DNA from 2 places in the Nicoliella sp. ESL1106 genome. Region 2 is predicted to be linked to the other one. Evidence: predicted binding sites of a transcription regulator. Region 2 holds the regulator's gene; the other holds the start of a gene.
What was found. The regulator HrcA, encoded in region 2, represses chaperone genes, less so after heat shock. The targets are predictions, from matches to a motif close to TTAGCACTCNNNNNNNNNGAGTGCTAA.
Positions count from the first base shown of each region.

Region 1: the regulator HrcA is predicted to act here: its motif matches at 11,251-11,277, upstream of groES (co-chaperone GroES).

Region 1 covers NZ_CP196340.1:1,495,487-1,510,768, reverse strand. Annotated here, with positions in the region: gene dnaX (DNA polymerase III subunit gamma/tau) at 1-519, shown strand, start outside; gene ACSVI6_RS06575 (YbaB/EbfC family nucleoid-associated protein) at 539-850, shown strand; gene recR (recombination mediator RecR) at 869-1,468, shown strand; gene ACSVI6_RS06565 (YaaL family protein) at 1,482-1,730, shown strand; gene tmk (dTMP kinase) at 1,830-2,474, shown strand; gene darA (cyclic di-AMP receptor DarA) at 2,474-2,800, shown strand; gene holB (DNA polymerase III subunit delta') at 2,800-3,825, shown strand; gene ACSVI6_RS06545 (DNA replication initiation control protein YabA) at 3,851-4,195, shown strand; gene rsmI (16S rRNA (cytidine(1402)-2'-O)-methyltransferase) at 4,213-5,100, shown strand; gene ACSVI6_RS06535 (acyl-[acyl-carrier-protein] thioesterase) at 5,110-5,859, shown strand; gene tsaB (tRNA (adenosine(37)-N6)-threonylcarbamoyltransferase complex dimerization subunit type 1 TsaB) at 5,942-6,655, shown strand; gene rimI (ribosomal protein S18-alanine N-acetyltransferase) at 6,639-7,238, shown strand; gene tsaD (tRNA (adenosine(37)-N6)-threonylcarbamoyltransferase complex transferase subunit TsaD) at 7,272-8,285, shown strand; gene ACSVI6_RS06515 (ATP-binding cassette domain-containing protein) at 8,331-10,292, opposite strand; gene ACSVI6_RS06510 (redox-sensing transcriptional repressor Rex) at 10,464-11,096, shown strand; gene groES (co-chaperone GroES) at 11,308-11,592, shown strand; gene groL (chaperonin GroEL) at 11,652-13,271, shown strand; gene ACSVI6_RS06495 (APC family permease) at 13,434-15,269, shown strand.
Region 2 covers NZ_CP196340.1:906,079-921,360, reverse strand. Annotated here, with positions in the region: gene ACSVI6_RS04010 (LacI family DNA-binding transcriptional regulator) at 1-939, shown strand, start outside; gene ACSVI6_RS04005 (DUF6198 family protein) at 980-1,738, opposite strand; gene ACSVI6_RS04000 (bifunctional glycosyltransferase/CDP-glycerol:glycerophosphate glycerophosphotransferase) at 1,931-4,219, opposite strand; gene ACSVI6_RS03995 (hypothetical protein) at 4,235-5,203, opposite strand; gene ACSVI6_RS03990 (uracil-xanthine permease family protein) at 5,326-6,588, opposite strand; gene lepA (translation elongation factor 4) at 6,742-8,583, opposite strand; gene dnaJ (molecular chaperone DnaJ) at 8,702-9,889, opposite strand; gene dnaK (molecular chaperone DnaK) at 10,011-11,876, opposite strand; gene grpE (nucleotide exchange factor GrpE) at 11,923-12,486, opposite strand; gene hrcA (heat-inducible transcriptional repressor HrcA) at 12,506-13,543, opposite strand; gene ribF (riboflavin biosynthesis protein RibF) at 13,637-14,572, opposite strand; gene truB (tRNA pseudouridine(55) synthase TruB) at 14,582-15,282, opposite strand, start outside.

The DNA of each region.
Region 1 (15,282 bases), 590 kb from region 2:
AAGATGCCGATTATTTATAAATCTTTACTTAGTATTGCTACCCCAGTAGCTGCCAGCAGTAGTGGAGTTGTGGTATCATTTGGTTATGATTTCTTTTACCAACGGGCAGTTAATGACCGCGAATTAGATGATATAATTGGTAAAGGCTTTAATCAATTTATTGGGTATACTCCTAACTTGGCATATGTGTCAGAGAACCAGTGGCCTAAAGTTAGGCATGACTATTACACTCGTAGTGGGGTAATGCCTAATGAAAATTCTAACCCTAGTTCTGCAGCTCCCAAAAGTGCTGCAGTAAAGGATGATTTAAAGCCTGCTAATGATTCGCTAAAATCATCAGATGCTGATGACAGTGTTGATAATTTAGCACATCAAGATTCGCAAGTTGCTGCCACCGTTCAGCAATCAAGTTCGAATTCAGAATCGCAAGTCGCAACTGAGTCGGATTCGAATGCTGACGTTGTTGAAAAAGCGATCAAAACATTTGGTAGTGATATTTTAGATATTAAAGATGATTAATTAAAGGATGGTAGATAATATGATGAATGGAATGAACATGAACAAAATGCTGAAGCAAGTTAAAAAAATGCAAAAGCAAATGGGTGCAGAACAAGAAGAATTGAACAAGCAAGAATTTATTGGCTCTGCTCCTGATGAAATGGTCAAAGTTACATTTACTGGTGATCGTAAGATGACTGACATGCAAATTAACCCAGAAGTAATCGATCCTGAAGATCCAGACATGCTGTCAGACATGGTATTAACTGCTGTAAACGATGCGCTTGGTAAAATTGATGACGCAACTCAAAGTACCCTTGGTAAATACACTAAGGGTATGCCAGGAATGTAAAATAAAGAAGGAATTTAAATGCAATATCCAGAGCCAATTGCAAAACTAATTGCTAGTTATATGCATCTGCCAGGAATTGGACAAAAGACTGCCGTTAGATTAGCCTATTTTACTGTTAACATGAATAAGGATGACATTGCTAATTTTGCGGAAGCACTTACTGAAACAAAGGATAAACTAACTTATTGTTCGATTTGTGGGAACTTAACCGATGAAGATCCATGTGAAATTTGTCAAGATCCAAATCGTGATCAAACCAAAATTTTAGTAGTTGAACAACCTAAGGATATCATGACGATGGAGCAGATGAAGGATTATAATGGCCTTTATCACGTCTTAGGTGGGGTTTTATCTCCCTTGGATGGCACTGGTCCAGATGAACTAAACGTTAGTTCATTGATCAAGAGACTACAATCGAATGAAGCCGTTAACGAAGTGATTATTGCTACCAATGCAACTCCCGAAGGAGAAGCAACTGCAATGTATCTTTCCAAGTTGATTAAACCAGCTGGAATTAAGGTAACTCGTTTAGCTTATGGACTTTCAGTGGGAAGCGATATTGAGTATGCTGATGAGATGACTTTGTTTAGAGCCGTTCAAGGTCGAACCGAAATTTAGGGGCGAATTATTTATGTTTGGTAGAAAGAGCAGTGCACAAAAGAATAAAATGCAATATGATCAAGAATTATTGGATTCAATTGACGAAGCAAAGTCTGAATGGTCACGGGCTCAAGAAACCCAAAACGCAATTTCAGAAGTGGATGACGAAATTATTGCTCAAACCCAACTTGCTCGTTGTAAATATTTGTATCTGTATCGAGAAGCTAGATTCCGAAATGTTCATAATAATCGGATTCAATCGTCGGTATTTGATTATTAAAGGGTCGGAATCACGTTTGTGGTTTTGACTCTTTTTGCTTTGCCAATGAACTTTTAATAAAGTACAATTATAGTTAGAAAACAAAAAGGATAGTTACTAATGAATAAAAATTTTATTACGTTCGAAGGCTCTGATGGGGCTGGCAAAACCACGGTTTTAAAACGGGTTTTTGAAACTGTGCAAAGCCAATTGGATGTACCAGTGATCCTAACTCGTGAACCAGGCGGGAATCGAATTTCAGAAATGATAAGGAATGTAATTTTAGACCGTGATAATCAAGCAATGGATTTCAAAACGGAAGCGTTATTGTATGCTGCCGCTAGACGGCAACATTTGGTGGAGACTGTCATTCCAGCTCTGGAGAAGGGTAAATTGGTTTTAAGCGATCGATACCTGGACAGTTCGCTTGCTTATCAAGGTGGCGGTCGTCAGCTGGGAATCAAACCAGTTTTTGACATGAATCAATTTGCTACCGATGGTTTAATGCCGGGCTTAACGATTTATTTTGATGTCCCGGTTGAAGTTGGTTTAAATAGGATTAGTGCTCATCGAAGTGCCAATGAAGTTGATCGATTGGATGTTGAGACCAAGGAATTTCATTATCGGGTTCATGCTACTTATGAGCAGCTAGTTCATGATTATCCTAATCGAATCATCCGAGTTGACGCAACTAGGTCAATCGATGAAGTTTATGATGCGGTATTAAAAATTTTGCACGATTATCTAAATAGGGGTGACAAATAATGAAATTATTAATTGCAGTTATTCAAGATAAAGATACTAGTGAGCTACAAGAGGCATTTATCAAAAATAATATTCGAGCAACCAAGTTATCTACAACTGGGGGCTTTCTTAAATCAGGGAACACCACTTACATGATTGGAATTGAAGATGAAAAGGTGCAAAAAACCTTAGATATCATCAAGAATATTTCAAGAACTAGAAAGAAATATATGACGCCACCAGTTAATCTAGATGGCGGAGCAAATGAAGGTTCATATCCCGTCAAAATCCAAGTTGGTGGGGCAACTGTAATGATCTTACCAATGGATCAATTTTATCAATTCTAATGGCGATGGAAAAATCAGTTGCTGAGTCCATTATTAAAGAGGCATCTATTAAGCAACCCCAATTAGTTGAACATTTTGCCCAGGTTGTTAGTGACCATGATTTGACCCATGCGTACCTATTTAGCGGGGCGCTAGGAACTGGGAAGTTAGCGGTTGCGTTACAGATTACGATGGCATTGTTTTGTCCCCATCAAAAAGATGGTAGACCTTGTGGTAAGTGCAATGAGTGTATCCGAATTGCCAGTCGGCAGCATCCAGATGTAATGATCATTGAACCAGACGGAGCAAGCATCAAAATTGATCAAGTGCGATTACTAAAGGCTGAATTTACCAAGAGTGCTGTTGAGGGTAATCAAAAGGCATTCATAATCAATGATGCTGATAAAATGACCACAGAGGCTGCTAATAGTCTTTTAAAGTTTATTGAGGAGCCAGTTGGGAATGTATTTTCATTTCTACTTACCAGCAATAAATCACTATTGTTACCAACCATTATTTCAAGAACCCAATTAGTTGAATTTCCTTCAATTTCGCCGACCCTCTTTAGCGAAGAACTCACTAAAGCTGGTATTGATAGTGTATATTTTAACTTAATTATGAAAATGACTAATAATATTGATACTGCCTCTGGGTGGTTTGAAAATAATTGGTTCGCAAAGTTGCAAAATGCAATTAGTCAATGGTTTCTTCAGCTCAACAAGCGCAATCCAGTTGCATTTACAATGGTGCAAACTGATATGATGGCCTTGATTAATAATCAGGATGCAAAGCGAATTACAATCGATATGATGATTGAAGTTTGGCGGGATGTATTAGATATTAAATTTAAAGCAGTTGATGATAATGAACTTAATTTTCCACAAATTAATAGCCAAATTCACCAAATTGCGTTGCAGATTCCTAAGCAAAAGTTGCTCAGTATAATTGAACTAATGCTTAAGAGTAATAGTGATTTAGCAATTAACATTAATTTTCAAAACGTTTTAGAATCAACTACTTTAAAGGTGCTAGATCAGTTGAATTAAACAATTAATAAGGGTGAAATTGATATTGAATAATAAAGAGCTATACAGTGGGTTAAAGAATATGGAGTCTCAAACTCAATCGATGTTGACCCGCTTTTCCGAACTCCGTGAAGCAATGAACGAAGTTTTGGAAAAAAATTCAGAATTAGAAATTGAAAATCAGCATTTGCGTGAATTATTGGAAACACATTCAAATGAAAATCATGATCAAAAAGTACCAACACAGAAAGCAACCAAGCATAATGAGTCCCGCAAGATATTAGAAAAGTTATTTAACGATGGATTTCACGTATGTAATCAATTTTATGGTAAACCGCGTGAAAATGGTGAAGGTTGTATGTTCTGTGATGAAATTATTAACCGAAAATAAGAAAGTTAGGGATTAAATTGCAAGTTCAACACAGTTTTGCTAAACATGATACTGGAACGTTATATCTAGTGCCAACCCCAATTGGCAATTTAGATGACATGACTTTTAGAGCAGTTAAGGTGCTTCGTGAAGTCAATTTAATTGCGGCTGAGGATACACGAAATACCCAGAAATTATTGAATCATTTTGAAATTGAGACTAAGGAAATTAGTTTTCATGAACATAACACAATGGAACGGATTCCAGAATTAATTCAAAAATTGCAATCAGGAATGAACATTGCCCAAGCTAGCGATGCGGGAATGCCATCGATAAGTGATCCAGGACACGAATTAGTGGTTGCTTGTATTGAGGCTAATATCCCAGTCGTTCCATTGCCAGGGGCGAATGCCGGATTAACTGGACTAATTGCATCTGGGTTATCACCACAACCCTTTTATTTCTATGGCTTTTTGAATCGGAAGCCAAGTGATCAAATCGCTGAACTTGAAGATCTGAACCGTCATCAAGAAACGTTCATTCTATATGAGGCGCCACATCGTTTAAGAAAAACCCTTAAGAACATGGCGAGCGTACTTGGTGAAGGAAGACGTGCCGTCTTATGTAGGGAAATTACAAAGCGGTATGAGGATTTTCATAGGGGGACCTTGCTTGAATTATTAGATTGGGCTGCCAACAATAAAATTATGGGAGAATTCGTAATTATTGTTGAGGGCAATTCAGAGGCACAAATCGATGATCATCAAGATGATGAACTGAACGGGCTTTCGATGGTTGAACAGGTCGATTATTTAATTGCGCAAGGTGATAAGCCAAACGTTGCGATTAAGCAAGTTGCTAAGTTACACCAAATTAAAAAGCAAGAAGTTTATAACCTATATCACCATATTGAAAAGGAGGATTGACCATTTATCGTGAGTCGCTTTAGTGAAAAACATCGAATCACTTATTATGAAACTGATAATCAGAATCGAGTTACGTTACCAATGCTCCTTAACATGGCAATTTTAGTTTCTGAGGATCAAAATGAAGAGCTTGGGTTAACCAATGAATTTATTGCATCGTTTGGGGTAACTTGGGTGGTCATTCAATATGATTTAGAAATTAATCATCTTCCTAAGACGGATGAAAATATTACCATCCAAACCCAATCGACATCTTATAATAAATTTTTTGCCTTTCGAGAGTTTTGGATTTTAGATGAGAAGGGCAGTCAGTGCGTTTACATCAAAAGCTTATGGGTTTCAATGAATATTGAACAACGGCGTTTAGCACCGATCCCGCATCAAATTGTTGATCCGTATCATTCTAATGCTGTGAAGTTAACTCCTCGAATTAAAAAGCCACGCAAGATTGAATCATTATCTAATAGTCGCCAGTATCGAATCCGTTATAGCGATATTGATACGAATATTCACGTCAACAATACTCGTTATTTGGATTGGATGACTGATTTATTACCATATGATTTTTTAGTTCAAAACATTCCTGCTCACATTAACCTAAAATATGATAGCGAAGTGCGTTATGGCAACGTAATTGAAAGTAATTATGAACATCAAGAAATTGATGGAACCGTTGTTACGAAGCACGAAATTTATCACAATCAACAATTAGCAGCAATTGCTAATATTACTTGGCAACACGATGGCGAGGTAGATTAAACATCTGGTTCGCTTTTTTTAATGCTTTATAATGGTATATAATAAGCATGATAAAAATTAACAACAATAGGGAGATTATTTTATGAAGGTTTTAGCATTGGATACTTCCAATCGCCCCCTAAGTATCGCGATCTTAGAGGATCAACAAATTTTAGCAACAACGACAACAACGACGCATCAAAAACATGCTCAATACTTACTACCGATTATCGATAATCTAATGAAAGATTGTGGAATGCAGCCCAGCGATTTAGATCGCGTGGTAGTTGCTGATGGTCCTGGCTCTTACACCGGAATTAGGATTGCAACTGCGACTGCTAAGGTATTAGCATTTACCCTAGGGATTAAATTAGTGGGGGTTTCTAGTTTGCAAACATTGGCTTTGAATATCAATATTGAAGGTCAATTAGTGAATCCAGTGTTTGATGCCAGAAATGAGAACATGTTTACTGGATTGTATCGGATTCAAAACGGACGCCCAGTTGCAGTGATTCCTGATCAACACGTTTCATTATCCCGTTGGTTGAGTAAAATGGAGGCCTATCAAAATGAATCGATTATTGGATTAGGTGATGCTAATCATTTTAACGATCGCTTGCCTGCTAATTTTACGATGATTAATAATTTAGATAACCTTCCTCAAGCTGCAAACCTAGGACTATTTGGCGAGACTTTACCACCAGTTCAAGACATTGATACGTTTGTTCCTAATTATTTGAGATTGACGAAAGCAGAAGCCGATTGGCAAAAACTACACCCAAAAGAGGATTCAAGTTCATATGTTAAAAAAGTTTAAGCAATGGTACCATAGCCTATTTTTAAAAAGTGAAGCAGTATTTCGTGAACAACAAATTGCGGTTAAAAACCATACGATTGAAATTAAAAATGTTAAGTACTTTATTGGAAGGGCCATGGTTACAGATACCCCAGAGTTATTAAAGATTGAAAAATCTGTTTATGACGGCAAAACTCCATGGAATTACAATACGATGCTAAGGGAACTTAAGCGTGATCAAGACCGTTTATACTTAGTAATTAGATATCATGATCAATTGGTTGCATTCATTGGTTGTGCAATGTTTGATAATAATAAGGAATGCCATATTACGAATCTAGCGGTTCAAAAAGAATTTCAACATCGGGGGCTTGCATATTACTTGTTAACGGTAATTATTAAAAAAGCGCGTCGCATTGACTATTCAAAGATCACGCTAGAAGTGAGAAGTAGTAATTATCGTGCTCAGCATCTTTATGCTGATTTAGGATTTAAACGTTCAGGCATTAAAAATAACTACTATATTGATAATCAAGAAGATGCCATTGATATGACGCTAGATATTAGTGAAATTGATAATAGCCCAATTAATTATGGATTATAATTTGGAGGAATAATTTTGAAGCGTAATTTAATCATGTCATTTGAGTCTAGTTGCGATGAAACTAGTGTCGCAATTATTGCAGATGGCAATCAAATTCTTTCTAACATCGTGGCCACACAGATCAATAGCCATAAACGATTTGGTGGCGTAGTTCCAGAAGTTGCTAGTCGTCATCATATCGAAGAAATTACCATCTGTATTCGTGATGCGATGCAAGAGGCCAATGTTACCTATGATGATTTAGATGCCGTGGCCGTTACCTATGGGCCTGGATTAGTAGGTTCGCTTTTGATCGGGGTGACTGCTGCTAAGATGGTTGCGTGGGCTCACCACCTTCCGTTAATTCCAGTCAATCACCTCGCGGGGCATATTTATGCTGCTCGCTTTGTCGAACCAATTGAATTTCCAACCCTTGCATTAGTCGTTTCTGGTGGCCACACTGAATTGGTTTACATGCCCAAAGAGGGCCAGTTCGAAATTATTGGTGAAACGCGCGATGATGCCGCTGGTGAAGCCTACGATAAAATTGGTCGGGTGTTAGGGATTAACTACCCCGCCGGCCCTACTGTTGATGCGATGGCAGCCAAGGGTAAGGATACATTTAACTTTCCACGAGCAATGGATAAGTCATCTAATTATGATTTTAGTTTTAGTGGGTTAAAGAGTGCCTTTATTAACACTTACCATCACGCAGAACAAGTAGGTGATAAGTTGAATCATGATGACCTGGCAACTAGTTTTCAAAATGCGGTCGTAGATGTTTTAGTAGATAAAACACTGCGGGCGTTGGAGAACTACCCAGTCAAACAATTGATCTTAGCAGGAGGAGTAGCTGCCAACAATGGACTGCGGACACGCTTGCAATCAGCAATTGATCAACTACCAAATACGAAATTAATAATGGCGCCACGTAAACTATGTGGTGATAACGCTGCGATGATTGGTGCAGCTGGCTTTATTATGTTTAAAGAAGGGCGTTTTGCAGGCCTCGATTTAAATGCTGACCCGAGCCTTGAGTTTGAATGGGCTCCTGATGTAGCTCAATAAAATTCAAAAAGGACTGAATCAAAATTTTTGATTCAGTCCTTTTATTTACTCATTATTTAAATCTTCGAGTTCTAAACTTAGTTGAGTCCACTGATCTGATAGTTTTTCATTTTGGTGGTTGACTTGATCGAGATTCTTTTGGAGTTCCTCAAGTTCACTAATCTTTTGATCAGCAGCTAGTTGGGCCATTCGATCCTCGATTTGAGCGTGTTGTTCGCTGAGCTTGCCCATTTGTTCCTCAATTTCGCTGATTTGGCGTTCTAATTTACGCCGTTGCTTTTGGTCTTGCTTACTCTTTTGGTAATCGACCTTGCCCTTCGATTCGGTGGGTTGAACCGCTTCGGGATGTTCAGCAGCTAATTTAGCGGCCTCGTGTTGTGCTTGGGCGATTTGATCTTCCTTTTTTTCGATATAGTAATCATAATCCCCTAGGTATCTTTCTGATCCTTCAGGGGTAATTTCAATAATTTCGCTAGCAACTTGGTTAATGAAGTATCGATCGTGTGAAACGAACAGGATCGTCCCATCAAATTGCTTCAATGCATTTTCAAGAACTTCGCGACTTTCAATGTCCAAATGGTTAGTGGGTTCATCGAGAATTAAGAAATTATCGTGATCCATTGATAATTTGGTGAGCATCAAACGCGCCTTTTCACCACCAGAAAGGTTACCGACGACTTTTTCAACGTCATTACCAGAAAATAAAAAGCTCCCTAAAATGGTTCTGATGTGGCCTTCTGGAGTAGTAGGGTAGTCGTCCCAAATTTCATTTAAAACGGTTTTATTACTGTGTAATGAAGTCTGTTTTTGATCGTAGTAGCCAATGCTGACTCCGGTCCCGAATGAAACGGTCCCCGCTAATTTTGGTAGCTTGCCTAAAATGGTTTTTAATAGGGTCGACTTACCAACCCCGTTGGGTCCGATAATTGCGATCGATTGGTGCTTTTTTTCGTCAATGTTAATTGGACTAGCTAGAACCTGATCATCATAGCCGACCGCCAGATTCCGAACGGTTAAAACGATGTTACCACTGGGCTTTGCTTCTGAGAATCGAAATTGAGCGACCTTATTATTATCAAATGGTTTTTCGAGCTTTGGCATTTTTTCTAATTGTTTACGACGTGCCTGAGCACGGTTAGTAGTCGATGCCCGAACGATGTTTTTATCAATAAAGTCCTGCATTTTTTTAATTTCAGCTTGCTGTTTTTCATACGCATGGAGCCGTTCAGCATAGCGCGCTTGTTTTTGCTTCACAAAGCTAGTGTAATCACCTTTGTAATATGTTAGCGTTCCGTTATCCAAGTCATAGACTTCATTGACTAACTTATCCATGAAGTAACGGTCATGTGAAATGATCAAAAGCGAACCAGGATAGTTTTGGACGTAGCCTTCCAACCATGTGATCGTTTCAACATCTAAGTGGTTGGTTGGTTCATCTAAAATAAGGAGGTCGCGTTTTTCAAGGAGCAGTTTCGCTAATGCAAGTTGGGTTTGTTGCCCACCTGAAAGAGAATTAACGGGTTGTTCGTAGAATGATTCTCCAAAACCAAATCCGTTTAAAACCGCCTTGATTTCAGCTTTATAACTGTACCCATGATTAGCGGTAAAGTTAGCCTGAATCGTGTCGTATGATTTAGTGACTTCTGCTAGTTTTTGTGGATCTTGATTAACCTGTTGATCACTCATTTGTATTTCTAACGCGTGCATCTTGTGTTCCGTTTTAATTAATTCGGCGAACACGCTTAACATCTCATCCCAGACGTTTCGTTCTGAATGAAGACCCGTATTTTGTGAAAGATAGCCAATTGTAAGGCCGTTTTTTTCAGTAATCTTCCCTTCGTCGATGCTTTCTTCACCAATAATCATTTTAACTAGCGTTGATTTACCGGCTCCATTGCGGCCAACGAGCCCGATTCTAGCATGATTTTCAATATTCATATTAACATTTGTGAAAATTGGCACACCATCGAATCTTTTGGTTACGTTATTTACTTGTAAGATTTGCAAGTCCTCACCCCTTTATATTATAGTAGTTTAAGGATAATTTTATCATAATTTACATATAATATGAAATTATGAAAATCGATATAATTGATTAATATTTCACAAAGTCTTTTTTTATGATAAAATAATCTGGAAACGTTTTTTTATGAACGAAAATGCCGGGAGGAAAGACTTATGGCTGAAAATAAAATTCCACGGGCAACCGCAAAAAGATTGCCGATCTATTATCGATACCTTACGATTTTACACGATTCAAACGTTGAACGAATCTCATCAAATAAATTCGCGGACGCAATTCAAGTGGACTCTGCTACGATTAGAAGGGATTTTTCCTATTTTGGGGCGCTTGGTAAACGTGGCTATGGTTATGATGTTGAGAATTTATTGAATTTCTTTAAGCGGATTCTAAATGAAGACCGTTTGACTAACGTTGCATTAGTCGGGGTCGGAAACTTTGGACAGGCACTACTGAACTTTAATTTTCATCGTGATAGCAACGTTAGGATTGCTGCTGCCTTTGATACTAAGGAGCGAATGATTAACACCATTCAAAATGGGGTCCCCATTTATTCATATGAAGAAATGGTTCAACAATTAAGGGATCAACAGATCAAGGTCGTTATTTTAACGGTGCCTTCTAAAGTGGCCCAAGAAGTTTGCGATAATGCCATTAAAGCGGGGGCGGAGGGCTTTCTTAACTTCACCCAGGTCCGTCTATCAACTCCCGAGAACGTAACGGTGCAAAATGTTGATTTAACGAATGAGTTACAGACCTTGATTTACTTTATTGAACATTACATTAAGTAAACCTTTAGATTCAAGATTCCTAGTTTTAAATCATCGCATTATTAATCTGATTTCGATAAAATGTTCATGCAAAGTTGCATGAGCGTTTTTTTATTTGGGCAGCGGTCAAAATGTTTGCAATTAAAATTAAAAGAATATATATTAAAGATAACAATTAGCACTGACATAGTTCAAGTGCTAAATTTATGTAAACTTAATTGGAGGGATTAATGTGTTAAAGCCATTAGGTGATCGTGTGATCGTTGAAGTTGAAGAGGAAAAGGAAAAGACAGTCGGCGGGATTGTCTTAGCAAGTAATGCTAAGGAAAAGCCCCAAACTGGAAAGGTAGTCGCTGTCGGTGCTGGACGGATCTTGGATAACGGAGAGACAGTTGCACCAGCAGTTAAGGAAGGCGAAACCGTTCTATTCGACAAGTACTCTGGCACTTCCGTTGACTACGAAGGCCAATCCTACTTAGTTTTACATGAAAAGGATTTAGTTGCAGTTGTCGACTAATTAATAAATTAAAATTAAAATCATAAAAAACAAAAAATAATTTCATGAGGTGATAATTGATGGCTAAGGAAGTTAAATTTGCAGAAGATGCAAGAAAATCATTACTTAACGGTGTTGATAAATTAGCTAATACGGTTAAGACTACTTTAGGACCAAAGGGACGTAACGTTGTCCTAGAAGAAGGTGCTGGTCCAAACATCACAAATGATGGGGTAACGATTGCAAAGGCGATCCAACTCCCAGATCATTTTGAAAACATGGGAGCTAAATTAGTTGCTGAAGTGGCTTCCAAGACTAATGACATTGCTGGTGACGGGACTACGACTGCCACTGTATTAACCCAAGCAATCGTCAACGAAGGCTTGAAGAACGTTACCGCTGGTGCTAACCCAGTTGGCGTTCGCCGCGGAATCGAAAAAGCTACCGAAGTAGCTGTAAAGGCATTACACAAAATGTCACACGAAGTAAAGAACAAAAACGACATTGCTCAAATCGCTGCCATTTCTTCTGCTAACAAGCAAGTTGGTGAATTGATTGCCGATGCAATGGAAAAGGTTGGTAACGATGGGGTCATTACCATTGAAGATTCCCGTGGGGTTGAAACTAGCCTAGATGTCGTTGAAGGAATGCAATTCGATCGTGGTTACATGTCACAATACATGGTGACTGATAACGATAAGATGGAAGCTAATTTGGATAATCCATACATTCTAATTACTGACAAAAAGATTAATAACATTCAAGACATTTTACCAGTTCTTCAATCAGTGGTTGAACAAGGGCGTTCACTCTTGATCATTGCTGATGATATTGGTGGTGAAGCATTACCAACCCTTGTTTTGAATAAGATGCGTGGGACCTTCAACGTGGTTGCTGTCAAAGCTCCTGGATTCGGTGATCGTCGAAAGGATCAATTACAAGACATCGCTACTTTAACTGGTGCAACTGTGATTACTGACGACTTAGGATTAAACCTAAAGGATGCGACCTTAGAACAACTAGGTCAATCTGCTAAGGCAAACATTACTAAGGATAACACTACGATCGTCCAAGGTGCTGGTGACAAGGCTAAGATTGCTGATCGGGTTAGCGAAATTAAGACCCAAATTGAAAAGACGACTTCTGACTTTGACCGTGACAAGTTAAAGGAACGCCTTGCTAAGTTAGCTGGTGGAGTTGCTGTTGTTCGTGTCGGTGCTGCGACCGAAACCGAATTAAAGGAACGTAAGTACAGAATCGAAGATGCTTTGAACGCTACGCGGGCTGCCGTTGAAGAAGGCTACGTTCCTGGTGGTGGAACAGCTTACATTAATATCTTAAAGGATATTGATGCCATTAAGGCTGAAGGCGATGAAAACACCGGGGTTCAAATCGTTCGCCGTGCATTGGAAGCTCCAGTTAGACAAATTGCTCACAATGCTGGGGTTGATGGTTCCGTGATCGTTGACCACCTTAGAGGTCAAAAACCTGGAATTGGTTACAATGCTGCTGATGGAACTTACGAAGACATGATCAAGGCTGGAGTCATTGACCCAACCAAGGTTAGTCGCTCAGCACTTCAAAACGCCGCTTCTGTTTCAGCATTGTTATTAACTACTGAAGCCGTAGTAGCAAACGAACCAAAGGATGATAATAACACCCCAATGCCTCCACAACCAGGTATGGGCGGCATGATGTAATTTAAATTAAGCTCTGCTTTAAAAGAATCGCTATTTAGCGGTTCTTTTTTTGTTAATAAAATTCAATATGAAATATTTACCAAATTGTAGTAAAATTAAGAATTGCATAAACAAATTTATATTATCTTAAAAAATGAAGACTTAAAAAGTGAGGTCATTTTCATGTGGCGTTATTTAAAACGATTAGTAATTGGGAAGCCATTGAAATCAACTGATGAGGGTGGTAATTCCTTGAATAAATTTAAGGGATTGGCTTTGCTCTCTTCTGATGCTCTTTCATCGGTTGCTTATGGGACCGAACAGATTACAGCGGTATTGTTGACCCTTTCAGTAGCTGCTTTAGTTTACCAAATTTGGATTTCAGCATTAGTTTTGATTCTTTTGCTGGCAATCACGTTGTCCTATCAACAAATTATTTACGCCTATCCATCTGGTGGGGGTGCCTACCTAGTTGCTAGTGATAATTGGGGGCGGACGACTGGGTTAGTTGCTGGTGGGTCCTTACTAGTTGATTATATGCTGACCGTGGCGGTTTCGACCACTTCTGGAACCGAAGCAATTACGTCTGCAATTCCAGCACTATATAATTATCGAATCCTGATTTCATGCTTGATCGTAGTATTAATTATGTTACTGAATTTACGGGGGATGCGTGAATCAGCATCGATTTTGACGGTGCCGGTTTACCTATTCATCTTTATGATTTTTATCATGATTATTTGGGGTGGGTATAATATTTTAACTGGACATATTACATACCAAGCTGCTAGCGCAGTTGGTACCCCAGTCCAGGGAATGACACTGCTATTATTCTTCAAGGCTTTTTCTTCTGGTTCTTCATCGCTAACTGGAGTGGAAGCAATTAGTAACTCGGTTCCTAACTTTAAAAAACCCCGTGAAAAGATGGCTTCACATACGCTTGCTATCATGGCTTTGATCTTAGGGTTCTTCTTTGGTGGGATTACACTTTTGAGTTATTACATGGGAATTAAGCCGAATGCACATGTGACGGTGCTGTCACAAATTGGAGCAGGCGTATTCGGCCATGGTGGAATTATGTTCTATGTATTACAACTTTCCACCGCAATGATTTTAGCAGTGGCTGCAAACACTGGCTTTTCAGCATTTCCAATTCTAGCTTATAATTTAGCACGCGATAAATTTTTACCGCACGCCTACTTGGATAAGGGTGATCGGTTAGGATATTCCAACGGGATTATTTCACTTGCGATTGGGGCATTGATCCTAATCATTATGTTCAATGGGGAAACGAACCTCTTAGTACCCCTGTATTCCATCGGGGTATTCATTCCATTTACACTTTCACAGTCTGGGATGATTTTACATTGGCGCAAGCACCGTGAAGGAGCATGGGTCTTAAAGGCGACCATTAATTTCATCGGGGCGTTGATCTCGGCAATCCTAGTTGTTTTCTTATTGCTACTCCACTTTGTAAACGTCTGGCCATACTTCATCGTGATGCCACTATTGATCCTTTTATTTTATCGCATCAATGAGCATTATCGTAAGGTCGGCACCCAACTGGAAGTTAGCCATAAGGCGCAAGAAATTCCAGAATCATTTAGTGGTTCGACTGTAATTGTTTTGATCAGTGACGTTACGACCATGACGATGAATGCGATTACCTATGCTAAATCGATCAGTGATGATATCATCGCGATGCATGTTTCGTTTGATTCTAATCCAGAACGCGAAAAAAAGGTGGCCAACGACTTTAAGGTTGCGTTCCCAGAAATTCGGTTCGTTGATATTCATTCATCATATCGCTCAATCGTTAATCCAACGTTGCGCTTTTGTGATGTGATTGCCAAGCGTGCCGAACACGACGGGAATACAACCACTGTATTGGTTCCGCAATTTGTCCCTAAGCATCATTGGCAACAAATTCTGCATAATCAAAGTGGTTTACGGTTGCGTGCAGCTTTAAACTCACGTCAAAACATCGTGGTAAGCACTTATAATTACCATTTGAAATAATTAATTAAACAGG
Region 2 (15,282 bases):
TTTTCCAAGTCGACTGTCTCAAGAGCACTCAACCATGATCCCAAAATTTCACAACAAACTAGCAGGCTCATCCAAAAAATTGCCAAGCGCAACAATTACCATCCCAACCTAGTAGCCAAAAGTATTAAAACTCACCATACCAAAATAATTGGGATTATTGTTCCAACCTTTGACAATCAATTCTTTTCTAGGATCTTAAATACCATTCAATTATCTGCTGAAGCGGATCAATATCATTTAATGATCAATACCACAAACGAACAACCAGAAAATGAAATCAATGCCGTTAAGGGAATGCTTGATCAGATGGTTGATGGAATTATAGTCGCTAGTACCGGAATGGTTAATAACTATCGAAAGTTAATCGGCGATACCCCAATTGTATTTGTCGATCGCATTGCAAATCAATCCGAAAATCAGTATTTTGATAATGTATTAGTGGACAATATTAACGGTAGTTATAACATTGTTCAACAAATGCTGCAAAATGGTGCAGAACGAATTGGTATCATTGGGAATGCCCTATTCAAAAACAAATCAAATCGCATTATTGGCTATCAAAGAGCGCTTTTAGATCATCAAATCAAATTGGATGCCGATATTATTAAATATGGCCAACAAGATGGAAATGACATTGCCCAACTAGCAAGTCAATTATTGGTCAACCAAGCATGTGATGGCATTTTTGCAACGGATAACACCATCTTAAGGGCGGTTTTAAAACAAATTGCAGTCCATAACGTTACAAATATTCAAGTCGGTACATTTGATGACAATCCGTACTTGTCATTGCTTAATATTCCAATTGTGGCAAACCACCAACCAGCTTCTAAAATGGGATTCACTGCATATCAAATGCTAATGGACCAAATCAACCATCAAGATCAACATCAAGTTCACCATATTAAACTCAAAACTAGCATTAAAAATTACATTTAAAAAAGAACATCCAAATTGGATGTTCTTTTTATTTAATCAATTATTTTTCTGATTCACCAACAGTACCAACATCAATGGCTTGGTGCTTAAGAGATGGAAAGACCTTCTTATCTGAAATTCCAGTAATACTACCTTGGAACAAGAATGCAAAGACAGTTCCCAATCCAAAGTTAGCAAACTTAACCAAAAGTGGCCCTGGGGTAATCAATGCAGCGATAATTGCCATGATAGTAGGTGGGATGTAAGATACCCACATCGCCTTAGTAGCGCTACCATTACAATATTTAAAACGTAAGATTTGCATTAAATCATCAGCCGGATGTAAAGCAATATTAACTCGTTGATAGATTGAAATTGCTAATCCAATAAATGCAACCCCTAGGAAGTTAAGGAAAATGTAGAAAATCGTCATTCCGATTCCATGCGCAACGGGGAAAATCTTAGTAAAGATGTTTGAGAATAATTGAATCAAAAGCGAGAATGGTCCTAAGAAACAAATATTTCCAATTAGACGGTTCCAACTCCACTTTCCAACTAATATCATGTTCAAGAAAGTAATAATCAAACCTAATCCAAAGAATGCCCAAAATAAAGCAGTTGGGTTATCAGGTCCCAAAAGAGCCTTTCCTAAGTTACTTTCAGCAGCGGTCCAATAAGCTGAACCTAAGAATGATGGACTAACCTTTGCACTTGAAACCAGGGTTAGAACATTTCCAGCTGAGTTAATGATCAATGAGATAACGAAATAAATAATTGCGCTAGTCATTGAAATCGTTCTAGTCGAACGTCCAGAAGCCATAATTTAATCACCCATCCTAATTTGTGAATATTTAATCTAACTATTAAATACATATTTACTTAATTAATTAAATGTAAATATGGAATTACAACAATCATTGTGAAATTCATAACAAAATAAATTATATAACATTTGCTCAAAAAAGCAAGCCTTTTTCATGACTTTTTTGAATTAAGTAACCGTTTTCATTATTTATTGTTTAGAATCATTCAATAGGACTTCTACGACTTTTTCAGCAGCATGCCCAGTTTCCCAAGCATCAAAGCGTTGCACAAATGATTGATACCTTTGTGCATATCGTTGCTGAATTTGATCGATATTTTGAATTGCATCAATTACTTCATCATTAGTCTTAAGCAATGGACCAGGTAAATCTTTTTGCATATTAAGGTAAAAGCCATGAAGAACTTTCGCATAGTTATCATAATCATACACAAAATATAAAATTGGTCGCTTCAAAATCGAATAATCAAAGAATACACTTGAATAATCAGTGATTAAAATATCAGATACTAAATACAATTCTGAGACATCTTGATAATTAGACTCATTGTAGACAAAATCACCAAACGTAGTCGTATCGATGCGATCTGTGATGAAGTAATGGGTCCTTAGAATCATTACATAGTCATCACCAAAGTTCTCGCGTAATTTAGCAACGTTCAACTTAAGCTGGAACTTATATTCATTTCCACTGGCTCGTTCGTCATCCCGCCATGTTGGTGCGTATAAAATAACCTTCTTATCAAGTGGAATCCCAAGGCGCTGCTTAATTGCTAGTGCTTTTTGATCACGATCTGGAGCATTTAAAATATCATTGCGGGGATATCCTGATTTAATCATCTGACTTTGTGGGTACATGAAGGCATGACTAAATACATCGGCAGAAAATTGGTTCGGTGCGATTAAATAATCCCACTGACGCGATTGTTCATAGAAATTTCGTTTATACATTGGTGTGGCGTTCACCACGTTATCAATATCGAAAACCAACCTTTTTAGTGGTGTACCATGCCAAGTCGATAATAATTTCGTGCCACTTCTTTTTACGAACCAACGGGGTTGTCTTAAATTGAAGACCTGAAATTTAGAAGTTGCTAAATAATACATATACTTAAATCCGAATCGCTTTACGACCAACGTATCTGGCTGATTTGCAATTGCAGCTTTAACCTGTGGTGTTGATGCACTCCAAACATGTTGATACTTACCAGGATAATGTTTTTGAATATATTCATAGATATACTTCGGATTATCTGAGTAGTTTCGTCCTAAAAACGATTCATAAAAAATGACATTCGTTTTAATTGGCATCCGTGTAAAAACATTTTGATATAACAACTTAGTAATCCCACGTCCCCGTTTTTTCAAAAGACGGTGTGCGTTTCTACCAAAGACAATCGAAATCATTAGGCTTCGTGCCAATTTATAATTTTCATTAATAATTGCCAAAATAATCCTTCTGCTAAGGACGTTAACAGTATTTATGGCACGCCGATCAATTGATTTTAAGTAATCGCTAGCTGAATTTAATGTCCCTAAAACATCCCCGATTGAATCATTTTCAGTTAACAAAGCCTTATAAAAGCGACTATTTATCCTGCCAATCGTATAAACAGCAAAAGCTAATTGAAAACGTTTACTAGTGAGTTGTTGATAACCATCTCGCCATGTTTTAAATAACGACTGCCAACGATTATTACTAACTAATTGGGCGTTTGATGGGTCATTAATCGGATCGTTATGATAGACCATCACGTATTGTGGTTCCGAAATTTCAACCGTACGCTTAGTATAATTCAAAACGTTCATCATAAATTGAACATCAGAATATAATTCATTATTATCATTAAATTTTAAATGATGATCAATTATAAATTGACGACTGATCACCTTTCCAACTAATACGAGCTGAGACCCTAATTTATCATAACGATTGTCATGTGCAAAAATTTTATACTTATTAGTTAACCAATGATCAGCCTTTTTAGATAATCCTAAGTGCTTTAGATTAGCTGAGTTTAAATTAAGGCTGCGCGTTCTGGGCTTACGATTGTTTTTGCCACCCCAATCAGGAAGGAAATCATTTGGACGATGGTTGATTTTTAAGTCCTTAAAAAACGCTGCCTGCGTTTCATAAGTTTTATAATGATTCAAATCAATCAAAGTATCGCTATTTCGTGGTGTCATATGATTCAAGTTCTTAAATGCATTGGGCATTAAAAAGTCATCGGCATCAACAAAAACAACGTAATCACCAATCGCAACATCTAGTGCAGCATTGCGGGCTGCCCCAATTGTTTCGGGTTTGAAAGACACCACCTGAATCGGGAAATGACTCTCTTGAAAACGATTATCAAAATCATTACATGCAATAATCCATTCAAATTGACTGAAAGTCTGGGATTCCAAGTTTAACCTTAATTCATCTAATTTATCTAAATCTTCGGGTTTACACGGTGTGATGATGCTAAATTTCATAGTGTCATTTCCCTTCTAAAATAATTTTTGAATCGAACCTAAGAGCCCGTTATGCGATACTTTTAATTTAATCTGTTTTTTTAAATCATAAGGCAGCTCGTTAACTGCTGACTTTAGCTTTGCCATTAGCGTTTTACTATCACCTAAATTAGCATGATTTAAAACAATTGAACTATAAAGCGCACTTAATCGATTAACCAATGCTGTGGAATAGTAATGTTTAATTTTTTCATCAAAAATAAGCGCTAGATTATCGATCATTTGTAAAACGGCATTCAATTCCGTATTAACTGAATTAGCACTAAGAACTAAAGTTGGCATGTTTAACTTAAGGTATTCATCATCTTCGATCAAATCGTATAATAATTTAGCCAAAAGTGGTTTTTTGCTTGCTAACTTATCACTATCAATCCGATATAGAACGTTTCGACCACTAAGGTCAACATTATTAAAAAATGTCCGATATCGATAATTGCGGTCATTAATGTAATAACTTTGTAGTCCCAATAAAAGGTTCAATTTCTTTCGCAGCGGAAGGCTCAATAATTCAGTATTTACGTCCACATCAAAGATATGCCTAATCGTATTAATCTTAACATCACTAGTCGATTCCAAAAACGGGTCCAATTGTTCACCAATCGAGCTTTCGTTATCAACAGTGCTTAAAAATAATAGGTTAATTGGGTGTTGGTCTAACGTGTTCTCCCATTGCATTATTGCATCTGGTAATAATGCATCATCAACATGCAAATTAAGCCAATAGGTTTCCCCCTGAGTCGCTAATTCGATATCAGCTGGATCATCATAAACGATGACTGGCAGATTATTAATAAATTCAAATAAGCCAGTATTTAACTGGCCATCATTTTTAATTACAATTGCTAATTCACTTCTATGGTATTGATTAGTTATATTATTCACAAAACTAACTAAATTCTGTTCGTCTAATTGGTCATTAGGCAACAGGTTAATGATAAATTTCATAAAAACCCTCCTAAGTACTATGAAATTTAGTTGATTAACATTAATTATAAAGGAATATAAATCCAACCGCAATTCAAGAAAATAAAAAGGGCTTACCTTAGCAGCCCTAGCTATATTAACTATTATTCTTTAGGAAGGATTAAATTTAAGATAATTCCGATTACAGTTGCTAACCCTAATCCAGTAAATTGAAATTGATTACCGATTTGTAAATAAGCATTCCCCACCCCAATTACCAAAATGATCGATGCGATCATAAGGTTACGCTTGAGATTTAAATCGACTTGTTTTTCAACCATGAGCTTAATCCCACTAGCTGCAATGGTCCCGAATAATAAGAAACTAATTCCCCCAATAACTGGTTTTGGCATCTGCATAATTAACACGTTCAGCTTGTTAACGAACGCAAATAAAATAGCAAAGACGGCGGCCCCCATCAAAACATACACACTATGAACCTTAGTGATGGCCATTACCCCAATGTTTTCACCATAGCTAGTTACAGCAGGTCCTCCTAAAAGCCCCGCTGCAATCGATGCCGCTCCATCACCGGCTAAGGTGCGGTTCAATCCAGGTGATCTGAAATAATCGCGGTGGGTCAATTCATCTAATACCATCAGATGTCCAATATGTTCTGTCATTGTCACGAATGCAATCGGTGCAATTGCAATAATGGCTCCAACGTTTAGATGAAAAGAATAGTTAATAAATGGCAATTCAAACGGTGGCATTTTGAACCACGGGGCATCGGCAATTACACTAATATTAACTAGTCCCAAAAAAATCGAAACTATATAACCACAAACAATGGCTAGTAATACGGGAATCAGGCCTAAGAATCCCTTTAAATACATGTTAAAGAACACTGCTAGTGCAAGGGTAAGAAGAGCAATCCCGAAGAATTTAATATCATAATGATTATTATTCATCATCGCATCATTAGCTGCACTACCCGCCAAAGAAAGCCCAATCACCATAATGATCGGACCGACTACAATCGGCGGCAATAAATGATCGACCCAATCTTTACCAATCATTGCAATCATAGCTGCAACAATCAGATACACGATTCCAACCGTTACCACCCCTTGCGCAATTCCAGGATAGCCTGTCGTTTTCATCAATGAAGCCATAGGAACGATAAATGCAAAACTCGATCCCATATACGCGGGAATCTGGCGTTTGGTGATTAAGATGTGAAGCAGGGTCCCCACCCCGGATGAAAATAGTGCAATGCTCGGACTTAACCCCACTAGTAACGGTACGATTACCGTACTTCCAAACATTGAAAACATGTGTTGTAAGGATAGCCCAACCCATGGGATTAACTTTGGCTTATCATTTACATCTAATACTGCATCATCATCATGAAAATTATTCTTCATTCTAAAACTCCTTTCAAAAAAGCCCCCACTAACAGACTAGTTAATGGGGGCTTTAAATCAGCGCTTGATATTCGTACCATCTTCTAGTCTCTCTGGACTAATTAAAGATATTATATTAATAATAGATTACTGTAGTTAATCATAAATGTCAATCTAGTTCGAACCATCGGATTCATCTTCATCGGTCTTTAACACCGCCATGAAGGCTTCTTGTGGGATATCGACCTTTCCAACCGCTTTCATCCGCTTCTTACCGGCCTTTTGCTTTTCCAGTAATTTCATCCGTCTAGTCCGATCACCACCATATAGTTTAGCGGTCACGTCTTTACGGTATGCCTTAACGTTCGTTCTAGCAATCACCTTCGCACCAATCGCGGCTTGAATTGGAATTTCAAAGTTTTGGCGTGGAATGATTGTCTTAAGTTTCCCAACGATTTCACGCGCCCGACTAGCAGCAAACGATCGATGTGAAATAAAACTTAAGGCGTCGACTTGATCACCATTCAGCAAAATATCAATTTTAACTAAATCACTTGGTTGGTAATCATCAACTTCGTAATCCAATGATGCATATCCATGGGTTCCTGATTTTAATTTATCAAAGAAATCAAAAATAATTTCCGAAAGGGGCATATGGTAAATCACATTGACCCGCGTGTCATCAAGGTAATCCATCGTTTCAAATTGCCCCCGTCGTTTTTGACAAAGCTCCATTACCGCCCCCACGTAGTCGTTGGGGACCATAATCGTTGCTTTCACAAACGGTTCTTCAATCTTCTTAATGGCAGAAGCATCTGGCATTTCGAAGGGATTGTGAACATCTACTTCATTGCCATCATTTGTAAATGCGTGGTAGGTAACGGAAGGCGCAGTCGTGATCAAATCAAGGTTAAATTCACGTTCTAGCCGTTCTTGAACTACATCCATATGCAATAACCCTAAAAATCCACAACGGAATCCAAATCCTAACGCTTGCGAATTTTCTGGTTCAAATTCTAGTGAAGCATCGTTTAACTTTAGCTTTTCAAGGGCTTCACGCAGATCCTGAAACTTTGCGTTATCAGTAGGATATAGCCCTGCATACACCATCGGATTCATTTCTCGATAACCAGGAAGGGCCTTATCAGCTGGATTATTGACCAATGTAACGGTATCACCAACTCGGGTTTGATTAATATCCTTAATACTAGCGGTAATGTAGCCCACGTCTCCTGCCATTAAATAATCGCGCTTAACTGGATGCGGAGAGTTGACCCCTACTTCAGTGACTTCATATTGAGTCCCACTATTCATTAATAGGATTTTATCGCCGGTCTTTACAACCCCATCTTCCAAACGAACACTCAATACGACTCCGCGATAATCATCATAAACGGAATCGAATACTAACGCTTTTAGTGGGGCATCGATATCACCGCTTGGTGCAGGAATATCATTCACAATTTTTTCAAGTAAATCTGGAACGCCCAACCCTGTTTTGGCACTGGTCAACGCTGCATCAGAAGTATCTAGGCCAATCATGTTTTCGATTTCAGCCTTCACTTCGTCTACTTGTGCAGATGGCAAATCGACCTTATTGATGACTGGGATAATTTCTAAGTCATCATCAAGGGCTAAATAAACATTCGCTAGGGTTTGAGCTTCTACCCCTTGGGTAGCATCAACAACTAACAATGCCCCCTCACAAGCTGCCAGACTTCTTGAAACCTCGTAAGAAAAATCGACGTGCCCAGGTGTATCAATTAAATGAAACTCATAGTCATGACCGTCCTTAGCATGATAGGTCAATTTAACAGCATTCAATTTAATCGTGATTCCACGTTCCCGTTCCAATTCCATATTGTCCAATAGTTGATTCCGCATATCCCGCTTAGCGACCGTATCGGTCAATTCTAGAATTCGATCAGCCAGCGTTGATTTTCCGTGATCAATATGTGCGACAATGGAAAAGTTCCGAATGTATTTTTGGTGTTCCTTCATTTCATTAAGATCCATTTTTTGTCCTGCCTTTTTCTTTTTCGTTACGGTAATTATTTCTCTTAATTATAACAACCACTGACACTGATAACAAATTAGATACAATAAAAGCCAGCGATTGGCTGGCCATTATTAACTATTTCTTATCAAACTTGTCGCGCATTTTATCGAAAAATGATTGATTTTGCGTTACATTGATGTCTTCACCACTAGCATCGGCGAATTCTTTCAAAGTTTCTCGTTGCCGTTTATTCAAGTTCCGTGGCGTAACGATATTAACGTTAACCACTTCGTCACCACGACCGGCCCCGTTGACGTTTGGAATTCCTTTGCCTCTCAGACGGAAGTTCGTGCCTGTTTGGGTCCCTGCCGGAATCTTTAGGCTGACTTCGCCATCTTCGGTCTTTTGATCATCATTTAAAGCCCGCACTTTAATTTCACACCCCAGTGCGGCTTGGGCAAATGAAATCGTTTGCTTATAGGTGATCCGAGTTCCTTCACGTTGAAAGTGCTTGCTTGGTTTTACTGAGAATAGGATGTATAAGTCCCCGTAAGGACCTCCATTACTTCCTGCATCCCCTTGTTGTTGTAAACGCATCTGTTGGCCGTCATCTACACCAGCTGGCACCGTAACAGCAATTTCATGGGCTTGTTCAGTCTTACCAGCACCATGACAAGTAGGACACTTTTCCTTGATTTCCTTCCCAGTCCCGTGACAAACTGGACATTCCTGTTGACTTCTAATCCGACCGAGCGGCGTATTTTGTTCAACGGTCACATAGCCATTTCCATGACAGTGTTGACAGGTTTGTGGCTTGGTCCCTGGTTTCGCACCATTTCCACCACAGGTCTGACAGGTCGCTTCACGATTATACTTGATCGTTGTCTTCTTACCGAACACGGCTTCATCAAAATTAAGCCCCATTTGGTATTGAAGATCACGTCCCTGCGTTGGTGCATTCGGGTTATGCGCTTGTTGGCCACCCCCACCAAAGAATTGGCTAAAGATGTCTTCGAAGCCACCGCCACCGAAGCCACCAGCGCCGCCACCGAAGCCGCCGAAACCACCAGCACCGCCGGCGCCACCGCCGCCGAAGCCTTGAGGCCCATCTGCTGATCCGTATTGATCGTAGTTCGCCTTTTTATTCTTATCACTCAATACTTCATATGCTTCAGTGATTTGCTTGAATTTAGCTTCCGCATCGGGTGCCTTGTTAACATCTGGATGGTACTTTGCTGCTAGCTTCCGATATGCACGTTTAATATCGCTTTCACTGGCATCATGATCCAGGCCTAACACCTTGTAATAATCTTCTCCAGCCATTATTTTCCTCCTAAGTTCATATCTATTTTTATTTTAAAGGATTCAAACCCCTAAGACAATAAAAAGCCAAAGTCTAATTCAGCGACTTTGACTTTTTATGACAACGAATTAATAACAATTATTATTTGTTATTGTCCTTCTTATCATCATCGTTAACTTCATGGAAGTCACCGTTAACTGTGTTGTCATCACCCTTAGCAGAATCTGAACCAGCATTTGCACCAGCATCAGCGCCACCTTGAGCTTGTTGATTTTGTTGATATAACTTAGTAGCTAATTCTTGAACTTGCTTTTGTAGTTCATCCTTCTTAGCCTTCATGTCATCAAGGTTGTTTTCTTCCTTGGCCTTCTTCAAAGCAGCTTCAGCATCCTTAGTAGCCTTAATTTCGTCTTCGGATACCTTACCTTCAACATCCTTCAAAGTCTTATCAGTTTGGAAGATCAATTGGTCAACTTCATTCTTTAAGTCGACTTCTTCCTTGCGCTTTTCATCAGCATCGGCATTAGCCTTTGCTTCATCCATCATCTTGTTGATTTCGTCATCAGAAAGGCCATTGGAATCCTTGATGGTAATCTTTTGGGACTTACCTGTTCCCTTATCCTTAGCGGAAACGTTAACGATTCCGTTCTTATCGATATCGAAAGTAACTTCGATTTGAGGAATTCCACGAGGAGCAGCAGGAATATCAGTTAATTGGAATTGACCAAGCGTCTTGTCGTCAGCAGCCATTGGCCGTTCACCTTGTAAGACGTGGATATCAACAGCTGGTTGGTTATCAGCGGCAGTTGAGAAGACTTGACTCTTTGAAGTTGGAATGGTCGTGTTTCTGTCGATCAACTTAGTGAAGACCCCACCCATGGTTTCAATACCAAGGGAAAGTGGCGTAACATCAAGTAGCACAACATCCTTAACATCACCAGTTAGCACCCCACCTTGAACAGCAGCACCATCGGCAACGGCTTCATCAGGGTTAATAGAGTGGTTTGGTTCCTTGCCAGTCCATTGCTTAACAGCTTCTTGAACGGCTGGAATTCTAGTAGAACCACCATTTAAGATAACGTTATCAATGTCAGAAGTTGATAAACCAGCATCCTTCAATGCATTATCGAATGGAGCCTTAGTCTTTTCAACTAAGTCAGCAGTTAATTCATTGAACTTAGAACGACTTAACTTAGCAGTCAAGTGAAGTGGCCCTTCATCACCAGAAGCGATAAATGGAAGGCTGATTTCAGTTTCAGAAACTCCTGAAAGGTCCTTTTTAGCCTTTTCAGCAGCATCCTTTAACCGTTGTAATGCCATCTTATCATTGGATAAGTCAACTCCGTGTTCGCTCTTGAAGCCTTCGATCAACCAGTCCATGATCTTCTTATCGAAGTCATCCCCACCTAAGTGAGTATCACCATTAGTAGAAAGGACTTGGAACACACCGTCACCTAATTCAAGAACGGAAACATCAAAGGTCCCACCACCAAGGTCATATACCAATACCTTTTGGTCGTTATCCTTCTTGTTCAAACCATAAGCTAACGCAGCAGCAGTAGGTTCGTTGATAATCCGCTTAACATCTAATCCAGCAATCTTACCAGCATCCTTAGTTGCTTGTCTTTGGGCATCATCAAAGTATGCAGGAACAGTGATAACTGCCTTGTCCACAGTGTCACCAATGTAGTCTTCAGCAAACTTCTTGATGTATTGTAAGATCATTGCAGAAATTTGTTGTGGAGTGTAGCTCTTACCATCAACATCAACCTTGTAATTGCTGTCACCCATGTGGCTCTTGATTGATGAAATCGTGTTCGGGTTAGTGATCATTTGACGCTTTGCAACTTCCCCAACTTGAATTTCACCATCTTTAAATGCAACGACTGAAGGAGTCGTTCTTGAACCTTCTGGATTAGGAATAATCTTTGGTTCGTTACCTTCAAGAACGGCAACTGCTGAATTAGTAGTTCCTAAATCAATTCCAATAATTTTGTTACTAGCCATAATTTAATTTACCTCACTTTTTATTTTTTATTTATTAATTGTTTGTTTATTTTGCAACAACGACCATCGCTGGACGAATCACACGATCAGCTAATTGATAGCCATCTTGTAATACTTTCACAACGTGATCAGTTGGATGAGCATCATCTGCTGGGACCGTTTGAACGGCTTGACAGAAATTCGGATCAAACTTCTTGCCTTCCGCATCAATTTTTTTAATGTTGCTATCACTCAAAGCCTTAGTTAGGTGGTTCGAAACCATTTCAACCCCTTGTTTAAGTTGTTGACCAGCTTTATCATCCACCTTAACTTCAAGGGCTCGGTTTAAATTATCAACGATCGGTAAAATATTAGTTGCAAGCTTTTGGCCATCATACTTCAAGATGGTTGCTTGGTCTTTTTTAGCCCGATTTTGAACGTTTTGCAACTCAGCTGCAGTCCGTAGATACTTATTTTCCATATCATCCAACTGCCGTTTTAAATCAATAATTGCTTTATCAGCTTGTTTGTCTTCAGCATTAGCTTGCTCATCTGCAGCCTTTAACTTCTCTGTTTCAGTAGCTTCCGCAGAATTTTGCTTTTCTTCATCTTGCTTTTTCTTAGATGCCAAACAAAACCCTCCTCTAGATTTATTTGTTTTCTCCATAGTAACCTAACAAACGCTTGGTAAGCTCTTCTCTAAATGCACTGACCAAGGTAATTACCTTTGAATAAGGCATTCGAGTAGGCCCCAACACAGCAATCATTCCCTTACCGTATTGGCCAACATCATAGGTCCCTGTAATGACACTATAATTTTTCAATAATTCATTACTCATTTCAGAACCGATCTGAACCGAAACACCATCTTCTGAATTTCCTAAAAATTTAGAAATTTCACCAGATTGATTCAACATCGAATACAGCGGTTTGAGATAACTAACATCGCTTTGATTGGTAAAACTCAATAGGTTCATTTCACCACCAACGTAAAGGCGATCTCTAGTTGCTCTCATAAGGACCTCATCCAAGATGTCAATAAAGCCATTCGGAGAATGCAAGTACTTATTAACTTCCATTGGAATTACAGATTTTAGTTGCTCTAATACCACCGATAATGGCTGACCAACAAGTCGATCATTAATCAAATTAACGACTGACTCTAGTTGTTCACCGGTAACACCATCGGAAATGCGGAACAATTCAGTTTCCGCATCCCCATTATCAGTTACCAGAATCGCCATAACACGTTGATCACCTAATGCAACCAATCTAAATCCTTTTAGATGCCTACTTTGAGCCTGCTCTGGCTGCAAAGTCAAAGCAGTATAGTTAGTTAAATCAGATAGGATATTAGCAGATTTTTGAACTAGCTCATCGATCTTATGGTAATTTGAATCTAACGCCTTATGAATGATTTCCAGATCACTCATCGTATTGACCTTTGACAATGTCAAATGATCGACGTAATAACGATAACCATTAATCGATGGAATCCGTCCGGAAGATAAGTGGGTTTTTTCAATTAACCCCATATTTTCCAAAACCACCATTTCATTTCTGATCGTAGCAGAACTAACGTGAAACGGAAGTTGATTAACTAATGCTTTAGAACCAACAGGCGTTCCCGATTGAGTATAATCCTGAACGATTCCAGAAAGAATCAATTCTTGACGTTCTGTTAGCATTAATAATCACTCCTTTTTTAGCACTCATATCCTTCAAGTGCTAAGCTACATATATAATTTACCAAAGGAGCGATTATAAGTCAAGAAAGACACTCACAAATCACTTAAAAACTTTTGAGCCGTTTTTTGATCTTGATGCAGCTGATCGATCAGGGCTTCTACCCCGTTGAACTTAACCTCACCGCGCGTCCAATGGAGCCATTCGATATTTACTACTTCACCATAAATATTTTGATCAAAGTTAAATAAATTAATTTCAACGGTAATGGGATGTGAATCACCAAACGTCACGTTACGGCCAATCGAAGCCATCCCATCGTACCATTGATCACCAATTTGCATCCTTACAATGTAGATTCCAATTGCTGGCAACCATTGATATTCGCTATGCTCCACGTTAGCGGTTGGAAAGCCCAACTCACGCCCGCGAGCAAATCCATGCACAATAGTTCCCGTAGTAACGAAGGGCCTGCCTAACAACCGATTAACGGTATCAATATGACCATCATCTAGGTTTTGGCGAATCCGAGTAGAACTCACTTTTTTATTGTCAATATCAAAGGATGCAACATCAACCACTTCAAAACGATTCTTTACATATTGAGGTAATAAATTCATATCAGCATTCTTTTTTCCATAAGTATGATCAAAACCAGCAACTACCTCCACTGCATTAAAGCGACAAAGATAATTATCGACGAATTCCTGTGGACTTTGCGCTTGGAATGCATTTGTATAACTAATCTGGAATACGATGTCAACGCCTAAGCGCTCAAAGAGTTCCATTTTATAATCCATCAGCGTTAAGTAACGCTTATCATGCGCGTTTAATTGTTGATATACGATTGATGGATGATGATCATAAGTTAAAACTGCTAATTTAACTCCGCGTCTTTCAGCAATTGATTTTGCTCGATTGATTATTTGCTGATGACCCAAATGGAGCCCATCAAAAAAACCCATTGCAAGCACAACCGGTTCATTCAAATTTAAATCTTTCATTGGATGGTGAATCTTTAAAATTTTCATTGTAAACTCCTAATTGACACTAAACATTTTTAATGGTTTATAAAATCCCTGTGCATGATTGTAATAGTACAACGCCTTAATTTGCTGATTAAACCTTACAGCAATTTCATCATTATCCATATTAATATCTTGGGGACTTAAAAATCCACCATTTTGCACCGTTTTCCACTGGTTCGGGCTCAATTCAATACTTGGATATCCACCCAGTGCATGATCAATTGGATACAAAACATTACTAATGTTGCCATCTTCCATCGCTACTTTCACTTGACTTAGCGTAACCGATTCATCAATCGTAAAGCCGCCACTCTTAATCCTAGTAAGATCAGACATTACAGCTGGTACCCCTAAGATTTGGCCAACCATAAACGATAAAGTGCGGACATAGGTTCCCTTTCCACAACCTACTTCGAACTTGATTCGCTGAACTTGTTCTTCTTTATCATATTCAATGGGAGCAATAATTTTAAAGTAGTCAATGCGAACGTGCCGCTGGGGCCGTGTTACAGTTTCACCCGCCCGTGCATATTCGTATAAACGGCGACCATTGACTTTTACAGCTGAATACATTGGTGGAATTTGTAACAGTTCTGGTTGAACCAACTGTTGCATCGCCTGATTAATTGATGCTTCTGAAAACGGATCCGTAATTGCCTTCCGTTCAACAACATCGCCATCTAAATCCTCGGTGGTCGTTGACATCCCAAGGG